One region of the Serratia sp. NA_13 genome, then DNA from elsewhere that is predicted to be linked to it. Evidence: predicted binding sites of a transcription regulator. Region 1 holds the regulator's gene; the other holds the start of a gene.

What was found. The regulator CRP, encoded in region 1, controls carbon source genes, mostly activating them, when cyclic AMP is high. The targets are predictions, from matches to a motif close to ATGTGANNNNNNTCACAT.
Region 2: a site for CRP is predicted at 1,679-1,696, ahead of ACUTSU_RS17350 (PTS mannitol transporter subunit IICBA). Genes of this name have one in related genera too.

The regions. Positions count from the first base shown of each region.
Region 1 covers NZ_JBQZFV010000018.1:72,452-78,104, forward strand. Annotated here, with positions in the region: gene argD (bifunctional acetylornithine/succinyldiaminopimelate transaminase) at 1-657, shown strand, start outside; gene ACUTSU_RS20180 (YccS/YhfK family putative transporter) at 701-2,776, opposite strand; gene crp (cAMP-activated global transcriptional regulator CRP) at 2,831-3,463, opposite strand; gene ACUTSU_RS20190 (OsmC family protein) at 3,843-4,250, shown strand; gene ACUTSU_RS20195 (phosphoribulokinase) at 4,290-5,159, opposite strand; gene ACUTSU_RS20200 (YheU family protein) at 5,311-5,544, opposite strand; gene ACUTSU_RS20205 (hydrolase) at 5,541-5,653, opposite strand, start outside.
Region 2 covers NZ_JBQZFV010000013.1:82,742-88,394, forward strand. Annotated here, with positions in the region: gene glyS (glycine--tRNA ligase subunit beta) at 1-270, shown strand, start outside; gene ACUTSU_RS17345 (DUF3053 domain-containing protein) at 604-1,323, shown strand; gene ACUTSU_RS17350 (PTS mannitol transporter subunit IICBA) at 1,872-3,791, shown strand; gene ACUTSU_RS17355 (mannitol-1-phosphate 5-dehydrogenase) at 3,850-5,004, shown strand; gene ACUTSU_RS17360 (MltR family transcriptional regulator) at 5,178-5,653, shown strand, end outside.

The DNA.
Region 1 (5,653 bases):
GCGGTGGTGATGGAACCGATCCAGGGGGAAGGGGGCATTACCCCGGTTAACGCCGAATTCCTCAAGGGAGTACGCGAACTGTGCGACAAGCACCAGGCGCTGCTGGTGTTCGACGAAGTGCAAAGCGGCATGGGGCGCAGCGGCAAGCTGTTTGCCTATATGCATTATGGTGTGGCGCCGGACATTCTCACCACGGCCAAAGCGCTTGGCGGCGGTTTCCCGGTCAGTGCCATGCTGACCACCGAAGAGATCGCCTCGGTGATGCAGGTCGGTGCCCACGGCACCACTTACGGCGGTAATCCGCTGGCCTGTGCTGTGGCGGAAGCGGCGTTGGACGTGATCAATACGCCGGAAGTGCTGAGCGGCATTGAGTTGCGTCATGGGTTATACGTGCAGGCGTTAAAGAAAATTGGCGAGAAGTACGGTGTTTTCAGCGATATTCGCGGCATGGGCCTGCTGATTGGCGCTGAATTAACACCGCAATACCACGGCAAAGCGCGCGATTTCCTGACCGCAGCTGCCGCTCGTGGGCTGATGATCCTCAATGCCGGGCCAAATGTGATCCGCTTTGCCCCTTCGCTGGTGGTGGAAACCCAAGACATCGACCAGGGTATGGCGCTGTTTGAGCTGGCGGTGCAGGACGTGATTAACGCTTAATTTGCTATTTGCTGCATGGTTAACCGGGCGCCGTGTGGCGCCCTTATTCATCGCGCAGTTTGCGTTTCAGCCAGATGCCGTGGTGTGGGCGTTGGCTCCAGGCTAATGACGAGATGGTATGCATGACGCTCAGGTGCGAAAGAATGCGCCGCAGGTGGCGCTCCATTTCGGTCACCGGCATCTCAGGGTGCAAATCCGGCGGCTGCATAATGCTGTTGCCACTGCTCGGCCCGTCGTACTCCAGCCGTTGCTGGCAGCTTTGCAGCGCAATCTCGCAAGATTGCAGATACTCCTCCGCCAGCTTTGGCGTCAGCATATAGTGCTCGCGCGCCAGGATAGTCATTGCATTCAGATGCTCGACAATAAACTGGCTGTGCGTCACCCACAGGCGCATATCCGCCAGATAGTTCGATTCAAACCCCGGCTCCTGCATGGCCTGATTCAGCGAGGTGAATAACGCATTGTGCGCCTGATTGACCTGCATACGTGCGTAGGCCAGTGCACTGGGATCTGGCTCTTGCTCTTCCAGCAACAGACGTAATGCCTGCTGATCGTTTTCCAGCGCCTGATGGGCATTCTTGCGCAGTAATCCGCTTTGCCACTGTGGCCACAGCCAGATGGTACTGCCGAACACCAGCACGCAGCCGATCAGCGTGTCGATCAGCCGCGGCACCAGGAAATGTGTGCCGTTGAGGGCCAGCAGTTGCAGGGTGTAGACCGCCGTCACCGTAAAACCAATAACCGCCAATCCGTAGTTTTTACGTGAAACCAGATAGGCCAGCAGCGTAATCACCAGCATCACGCTCAGGGTCTCGGCTTCGGGCAGTTGTAATTGCAGCAGACCGGCGGCGATGACGAGTCCGGCCAGAGTACCGAGCGCACGGTGCTGGATGCGCACCCGGGTGGCATTGTAGCCGTTCTGGCTTACCAGCATGATAGTGAGCAGGATCCAGTAGGGTTTCGGCAGGTTGAACATCATCCCGAGGCTGCTGCCTGCCGCCAGCGTGACGCCTAATCGTGCCGCATTACGCATGGCATTGGATTTGAACGACAGATAACTGACCAGCGCCGGCCAAAACGGCAGGCGGTTTTGATTGGCCATCAGGTCACGCCGGTAGAGTGGATGCTGGGTACGCAGCAGGCGGGCGATGCGGCTGAAGTGGTAGTAGCAGAACTGCCCAACCGGATTCTCCGGGTGCTGTGCCGCCACTTTTTCCAATGCTGTCAGTTCATTGCCCATATTGAAGCGTTGCGAATGTTGGTGGTAGAGAATATCGTGCGCCACCGTGCGCAGCCGATTGGCAATTACCTGCGCATTGCGGCGGATAATGGCTTCGGCCTGGCTCTGTTCTACCAGTTTTTGCACCTCTTCCGGCAGGTGCAGGCTGACGGTGATGTGTTCCTGCAAATCCAGCGCGACCTGGAAGGTGCGTTGCAGGCGCTTTTGTTCGAGATTGCTGGCATGGGGGAGAAAATTAAGTTGTTGATACAGCAAGGTGATCAGATCCATGACCTTTTGCTGGCGCACCAGCAGGGGAGGTAATGCGGTCTGCGGGTCGGTGTGCTGGGTCAACAGCGAATATTTGGCTTCGAAGTAGTCCGCCAGTTCCAGATAGAGCTGATTAAGCGACTCGCGCATCGGCTGTTCTTTCCACAGCTTGAACCAGAACCAGGTAAACAGGCCGTACCAGGCCGTGCCCACGATATATAACACCGGCGCGTGCCAAAGCGGCACCGTACCGGCCATGCTGAGGGAGAAGATGGCGGCAACTAGCGCAGCAGGCAGCAGACGGGCGTGTAGCGGGCTTATTTCACCGTTGACACCGAGCAGCAGCGCCAGGCCGAGCATCAGTATCGGCAGCGGCAACTGCCACAACAGAGCTTGCTGCAGCAACAAACTGCTGAATGCAAACAGTGAACCGCCGACGATCAGGCGTTTAAAGAAGCGTTTATGAGGCGTGTCCAGCCCGGCGATGTTGCAGCAGGCGGGAACCAGGGAAAATAGCAGGCCGTATTGTAGTTGGCCGATCAACAGCCCGAGCAGAACCGGCAGGCACAGCACCAGCGTTTGTCGTAGTGCGTAATTAACTTCCGGATGATAAATCAGTCGGCGCCACATGATGACTAGGGGCATAAAAAAACGGCGCGAATTATCGCGCCGTTTTTTCAGTGATTAACGGGTGCCGTAAACGACAATAGTTTTGCCGTGGGCGGAGATCAGGTTTTGATCTTCCAGCATTTTCAGAATACGACCAACGGTTTCACGTGAGCAACCGACGATCTGACCAATTTCCTGACGGGTAATTTTAATCTGCATACCATCCGGGTGGGTCATGGCATCAGGCTGTTTCGCCAGGTTCAGCAGGGTTTGCGCGATGCGGCCTGTAACGTCCAGGAAAGCAAGGTTACCCACTTTCTCAGAGGTGATCTGCAGACGGTTTGCCATCTGAGCTGACAGGCGCATCAGGATGTCCGGGTTAACCTGAATCAACTGGCGGAATTTCTTGTAGGAAATTTCAGCCACTTCACAGGCGGTTTTCGCCCTAACCCAGGCGCTACGCTCCTGACCTTCTTCAAATAATCCAAGCTCGCCGATGAAATCCCCCTGGTTAAGGTAGGACAGGATCATCTCTTTACCTTCTTCATCCTTAATCAGCACCGCGACGGAGCCTTTGACGATGTAGTAAAGCGTTTCGGCTTTTTCACCTTGGTGAATCAGCGTACTTTTGGATGGATATTTGTGGATATGGCAATGAGACAGGAACCATTCGAGAGTAGGGTCTGTTTGCGGTTTGCCGAGAACCATTCGCTGTTATCCTCTGTTGTTATCGCTGCCTTGTGTCACAGGGGTCAGAGTTCCCTGTAAAACGTGCTGTCGCCGTTGTTTTAATGGTAGCTGGCAGCAGGTTTTGAGGCGTGTCATAAATATACGCTGTCGCTCTAGCATATTAACTTGCCGGGAGAGCTGCAAGCTACATTCTGTTAACATACCGGTAAAGGAGCCTTTCCCTGGGAGTTTCCCTGAAATCAGTGTCCCGGAAAGATTTATTGCGGCTCTGTTTGTAGCACAGAGTGAGGCGGGTGTCTTGTGTTGTCTCGCTTCAGCATGATTAGCATCAGGTTCCGTTGCCAGTTTCTATGCGAAAGCGTAGTCTGATTTTAAGAAATTAACCGGAGTGACCAGCATGCAGGCAAGAGTTAAGTGGGTGGAAGGGTTGACGTTTCTGGGCGAATCCGCGTCTGGCCATCAGGTATTGATGGACGGCAACGCCGGCGATAAAGCGCCCAGTCCGATGGAAATGGTGCTGATGTCGGTGGGAGGATGCAGCGCGATAGATGTGGTGTCGATCCTGCAAAAAGGACGCAACGACGTGCGTGATTGCGAGGTGAAGCTGACCTCTGAAAGGCGCGAAGAAGCGCCACGGTTGTTTACCCATATCAACCTGCATTTCATCGTCACCGGTAAAGATTTAAGTGACAAAATTGTTGAGCGCGCGGTGAATCTTTCCGCCGAGAAGTACTGTTCGGTGTCATTGATGCTGAGCAAGGCCGCCAGCGTGACCCACAGTTTTGAGATCCGCGCGGTGTCCTGATAGATAAAGGGGCGCGGTCCGTTGCCGCGCTCCGGTAAGTTAGCCGATTTTTTTGCCTTCCAGCAGTTGCTGCACCAGCGGCGCCATAATCAACTCCATTGCCAATCCCATTTTGCCGCCCGGCACCACCAGCGTATTGATATGCGAGATAAAAGATCCCTGCAGCATCGCCAGCAGATAAGGGAAATCGATCTGATCCAGGCCGCGGAAGTGGATCACCACAAAGCTCTCGTCCAGCGAGGGGATCGCCTTGGCGGCGAACGGGTTGGAGGTATCTACCGTCGGCACCCGCTGGAAGTTGATATGGGTGCGCGAAAACTGCGGTGTGATGTAGTTGATGTAGTCTTCCATCGAACGCACCACTGAATCCATCACCGCTTCACGGGAGTGGCCACGCTCGCCGGTATCGCGAATTAACTTTTGGATCCATTCCAGGTTAACAATAGGCACCACGCCGACCAGCAAGTCGACATGCTTGGCCACGTCGTTGTGTTCGGTCACTACGCCGCCGTGCAGCCCTTCATAAAACAGCACGTCGGTCGGTGCCGGTAAGGCTTCCCACGGGGTAAAGGTCCCCGGTACCTGGTTATAGGGCACCGCTTCATCGTAGGTGTGCAGATACTTGCGTGAACGACCGGTGCCGTTGGTACCGTACTCGCTAAAGCTTTGTTGCAGCAGGCCAAAATCGTTCGCTTCGGGGCCGAAATAGCTGATATGACGGCCAAGATCGCGCGCTTTGCGGATCGCCGCGTCCATTTCCGGCCGGGTATAGCGGTGGAAACTGTCACCTTCCAGCTCCGCGGCGCGGATGTTCAACTGCTGAAAGATTTTACGGAACGCCACGCTGGTGGTGGTGGTGCCGGCACCGCTGGAGCCGGTCACTGCGATAACGGGATGTTTGGCGGACATGGTGATGGGTCACTCCGTGTTTAATGCGCAGGCGTCAGTTAAAATTTTTGGTCTGTTTGACACCTTTTCGCCAAGGGCAAAATTCCGCGCGTTGGTTTGCAATCCCTCATTGTTACCTGATTTTTTCCGTCAGTCATAGAACCGACAGTCACTAAATTTCTTCTTGCCCGGCACGGAACTGCCCGCGCGGCATGATGTTGATGGTCTCATGCAGTTCTGACCATACCAGTAGCACCTCGCCGTTTTTCAATTGGCGGCGCACGTCTTCCACTTTATGTTCCAGGGAACGTTCATGCTCACCGTAGTCGGTCCCTTCGCGCAGCACAAAGGATTCAATCAGGCTATTGAGGGTCTCGGTTTCCAGTTCTTTCCAGGGGATGATCACTTGATTGTTTCCAGGTAAGGGGCAAGCCAGGATGGAATACGGTATTCCAGCCACATATGGGGTTTTTTCAATGTACCGCCGACAAAACCGACGTGGCCGCCAAACTCGG
Region 2 (5,653 bases), on a different contig from region 1:
GTCCATGCCTCGGTATTGAAAGAAGCGGCTGAGATTCAACTGGCGACCCATCTGGTGGTGCTGCGCGATAAGCTGGAGCCGTATTTTGCGGCAGGCAACTATCAGGATGCGTTGGTGGAGCTGGCTGACCTGCGTGAGCCGGTCGATGCGTTCTTCGACAACGTCATGGTAATGGCAGAAGACGAAGCGGTGCGTGTGAACCGTCTGACGCTGCTGAGTAAGCTGCGTGAGCTGTTCTTGCAGGTGGCGGATATCTCCGTGCTGCAATAAGCGGTTCTGCTGTGAAAAGGCGCCTGCGGGCGCCTTTTCTATTGCTGTCGGCGCAGTGGGCGGTTTTGTGTCAAACCTGTTCCTTTTAACGCTGCCAATAGCTCACTGACTTGGGGGCTGAATTGGGGGGTAGGGCTTGATTTCTTCGCTCTCAAATCATGTTCGACCTGGTTTCAGGTATCGCTATTACTTCCCTTTCACCGAAGAATAAGCCCCGAAAGGTGAATCGCGTATCGGATCGCACTCAGTTGATCTATTCTTATAGGTGCAGGGAGTGCAGCAAAAGGGACGGAGTCCGATGAAAAAGCAGGTTTATAACAGGAGTTATGTCACATGGCGGTAGGGATCCAGAGCAGAAATTTCGCGCGTTGGTTGGCCCCGGTATTGGCATTGTTGGTGGTCATGCAGCTGACTGCTTGCGGCGATAAAGAGCCGGAACAACGCAAGGCGTTTATAGATTACATACAGAACACGGTGATGCGCAGCGGCGCGAAAATCCCGACGCTGAGCGAAGATCAGAAACAGAAGTTCGGCAACTATGCTGGTGATTACGCTATTTTGGTCGGTTTTTCACAGCAGTTGTCCAAATCACTGGATGCCAGCCTGACGCCGGCGCTGGATCAAATTAACCAGATCCGCACCGCACAGGACTACATGAGCAAGCGCGATTCGCTGCAGCAATCCGTTGGGGCGCTGAACCTACTGGGGCAGCAGATCCAGTCGGCCAAGTCGCAGGCGGATACCGCCCGGGCAGCGCTGAAGCAACCTGACGATCTGAAAGCCGTGTATAACCAGGCCTACGACAAAATTGTCACCGGGCCGGCCAATGCGTTGATGCCGGTTATTCCAGCTACCGCCAGTTTCGTTCAGGATCTGGTGCAGGTTGGGGATTTCCTGCGTACACAGGGTAATCAGGTGAGCTTTAACAATAACGGCGTGCAATTGCGTACTTCCCAGCAGGCAACGCAGTACAACACCATGATGTCGAATCTGGTCGCCAAGCAGCAGGATTTACTGAACGCACAGAAAACCGTCTCAAGCGTCACCCAGTAATAGTAGAAAGGCAGAGGCTGGTATCTCGGCTTCTGCCTTTCTGTTCCAAGAATTCCCGCCCAGTCTTTCCAATCACTTGCTCACTTCTTGCGCGTCGCTTCTGTACTACACTTCAATCAATCATCTTTTTCCGATATGTAGTTTTCTTTCATTCATCGCACTGCTATTTCCCGACGGGATGAATGCTCACAGGGAAGAACACCTCCAGACCAGGATTCGGTAACCATCAATAAATAAATTGTGATTAATGTCACAATTTAAAAACAAACACGCAATGTAAAAACGTGATCATAATCGCATTTTATTGGGATTTCAGGGCGAATCTTGCTCGTTGTATTTTTTCTACACCGATTAAATGTGATTCAGATCACTATAAGTGCCCATTGAGTAGGGTGGTATTGGTGATCTGAATCACAAAAAACTCGTGAAGTTCGCACAGTAAAAACAGCGTGATAGAGTCCATTTCGCGTACAGCCACAACACAGCTGGATCGTAACAACAATAATCACGCGCTCTATTGTCAGCGCGTAACAATAGGGGTGTGTTTTATGTTTTCACCAGACATCAAAGTCAAAGTTCAGAACTTTGGCCGCTTCTTAAGCAACATGGTGATGCCCAACATTGGCGCATTTATCGCCTGGGGTATCATCACCGCGCTATTCATTCCTACCGGTTGGCTGCCGAACGAAACCTTAGCCAAGTTGGTTGGCCCAATGATCACTTACCTGCTGCCGCTGCTGATCGGTTTCACCGGTGGCCGCTTGGTGGGGGGCGAGCGCGGCGGCGTGGTCGGTGCCATCACTACCATGGGTGTGATTGTCGGTGCCGACATGCCAATGTTCCTCGGTGCGATGATTGCCGGTCCGCTGGGCGGCTGGGCGATCAAGCATTTTGACCGCTGGGTAGACGGCAAGATCAAAAGCGGTTTTGAGATGTTGGTGAACAACTTCTCCGCTGGCATTATCGGTATGCTGCTGGCCATTCTGTCGTTTATGGCGATTGGTCCGCTGGTAGAAGGGTTGTCGCATATCCTGGCTGCCGGTGTAAATATCATGGTGACCAACAACCTGTTGCCGCTGGCGTCCATCTTCGTGGAACCGGCGAAAATCCTGTTCCTGAATAACGCGATTAACCACGGCATCTTCTCACCGCTGGGCATTCAGCAGGCGACAGAAACCGGCAAATCCATCTTCTTCCTGATCGAAGCCAACCCAGGCCCGGGTTTGGGCGTGCTGATGGCCTACATGTTCTTTGGCCGCGGCAGTGCCAAGCAGTCTGCCGGTGGTGCGGCGATCATCCACTTCTTCGGTGGTATCCACGAAATCTACTTCCCGTACGTGCTGATGAACCCACGCCTGCTGTTGGCGGTGATCCTGGGTGGCATGACCGGGGTATTCACCTTGACCCTGTTGAATGGCGGTTTGGTTTCACCGGCTTCACCGGGTTCGATTCTGGCGGTGCTGGCGATGACGCCGAAGGGCGCTTATTTCGCCAACCTGGCGGCTATCGGTGCGGCATTTGTGGTGTCATTCGTGGTCGCCAGCTTCCTGCTGAAGACCTCAAAAGTGAAAGAAGAGGACGGCCTGATCGATGCCACTCGCCGTATGCAAGAAATGAAGTCGCAGTCTAAAGGCGGCGCGGCGGCTCATGCAGCGGTCGATGGCGACCTGACCACGGTACGTAAAATCATCGTTGCCTGCGATGCCGGCATGGGTTCCAGTGCGATGGGGGCCGGGGTGCTGCGCAAAAAAGTGGCGGATGCCGGGCTGAAAAATATCTCGGTGACCAACAGCGCCATCAATAGCCTGCCGGACGATGTTGATCTGGTGATTACTCACCGCGATCTGACCGAACGAGCGATGCGCCATGCGCCACAGGCTCAGCATATCTCGCTGACCAACTTCCTCGACAGCAAGCTGTACAGCGATCTGACCGAGCGTCTGGTGGCGGCCAACAAAACCACCGATAACCAACAGAAAGTCATCAGCCGGCTTGACGATAGCTTTGAAGCGAGCGAGCAAAACCTGTTCAGACTCAGCGAAAGTAACGTGTTCCTTAACCTGCAGGCCAGCGACAAGGAACAGGCGATCCGCTTTGCCGGTGAGCAACTGGTCAAGGGCGGCTACGTCGAGCCGGAATACGTTCCTGCAATGCTGGAGCGCGAAAAACTGACCTCCACCTATCTGGGCGAGTCGATCGCCGTGCCGCACGGCACCATCGAAGCCAAAGACCGGGTACTGCGCACCGGCGTGGTGTTCTGCCAATACCCGCAGGGCGTACGTTTCGGTGATGAAGAGGACGAGGTAGCTCGGCTGGTCATCGGTATTGCCGCACGCAATAACGAACATATCCAGGTGATCACCAGCCTGACCAACGCGTTGGATGACGAGGGCGTCATCGAACGACTGGCGCATACCACCAATGTGCAGGAAGTGCTGGATCTGCTGGGCGGCAAAAAACGCGGATAACGGAATCATTTTAAGGGGTGCAGCTTGCTGCACCCTTCGACATTAGAAAGGTAGGAATATGAAAGCATTACATTTCGGTGCGGGGAATATTGGCCGTGGTTTTATCGGCAAGCTACTGGCGGACGCGCAGGCCGAACTGACCTTTGCCGACGTTAACCAGACGGTGCTGGACCTGCTCAGCAGCCGTAAAAGCTACCAGGTCAACGTGGTCGGTGAGCAGGCCCGGGTCGAGCAGGTCAACAATGTCAGCGCAGTGAATAGCGGCAGTGAAGAGGCGGTTGCGCTGATTGCCGAAGCGGATGTCGTGACCACCGCCGTGGGCCCACAGATCCTGGCTAAGATTGCCGGGACTATCGCCAAAGGGTTAATCAAACGTCGTCAGCAAGGCAACAGCCAACCGCTGAACATCATCGCCTGCGAGAACATGGTGCGTGGCACCAGCCAGTTAAAGCAGCACGTGTTCGATGTGTTGCCGCAGGAAGATCAGGCATGGGTCGAACAGCATGTTGGCTTCGTTGATTCGGCGGTTGACCGCATTGTACCGCCGACGGAAGCGGGCAGCAGCGATCCGCTGGAAGTGACGGTTGAAACCTTCAGCGAGTGGATTGTCGATCAAACCCAGTTCAAGGGCCAGCCACCGGCAATCGCCGGCATGGAGCTGACCGATAACCTGATGGCGTTTGTTGAGCGTAAGTTGTTCACGCTCAATACCGGCCATGCGATTACCGCTTATCTTGGCCAACAGGCCGGCCTGCTGACCATCCGCGATGCCATTCTCGACCCGGCGATCCGCCGTGTGGTGAAAGGTGCGATGGAAGAGAGCGGTGCAGTGCTGATCAAACGCTACGGTTTTGACGCCGCCAAGCATGCCGCTTACATTGAAAAAATCCTCAGCCGCTTTGAAAACCCCTATCTGCACGATGACGTGGAGCGTGTGGGCCGTCAGCCACTGCGTAAGCTGAGCGCTGGCGATCGCCTGATCAAGCCGCTGCTCGGCACGCTGGAATACGGTCTGCCGCATGACAATCTGATCCAGGGTATTGCCGCCGCCATGAGCTACCGCAGCGAGCAGGATCCGCAGGCCAAAGAGCTGGTGGAACTGCTGGCCAAACTGGGGCCAAAAGCGGCGCTGGCGCAAATTTCCGGCCTGCCGGCGGAAAGTGAGGTTGTAGAACAGGCCATTGCTGTGTATAACGCCATGCAGCGCCAATAGGCTATTTTACTTGCCATTTTACGGTTGGGCAGTGCTCGAATTCCTCACGTACTACGTGTACGCTCCGGATTCTGCGCGCTGTCCGCCCGCAAACTGGCTGCGACAATAACGCCTATGGTATTAAATTAGTGGCCAATACAGCATACCCCTCCCACGCCATTCGAAAAGCGACGATGGAAGAAGCACAGGCATTTGAAAATAAGGTTCTGGAACGGCTGAACGCAGGCAAGACGGTGCGCAGTTTTCTGATCGCGGCGGTAGAGCTGCTGGCGGAAGCGCTGAACGTTCTGGTGGTGCAGGTGTTCCGCAAAGATGACTATGCGGTGAAGTATGCCGTCGAACCGCTATTGTCCGGCGCCGGTCCATTGGGTGAGCTGTCGGTGCGCCTGAAGCTGATGTATGGGCTGGGGGTGATCTCACGTCACGAATACGAAGACGCCGAACTGCTGATGGCGATGCGTGAAGAACTGAACCACGACGGGGCGGAATACCGTTTTGTCGATGATGAAATCCTCGGGCCGTTCGGTGAACTGCATTGCGTGGCTGCGCTGCCGCCGGTACCGACCTTCCTGCAGCCCGGCGAAGCGGAAGAATCGCTGATCGCCATGCAGCGTCAGCGATACCAACAGGTGTTACGTTCCACTATGGT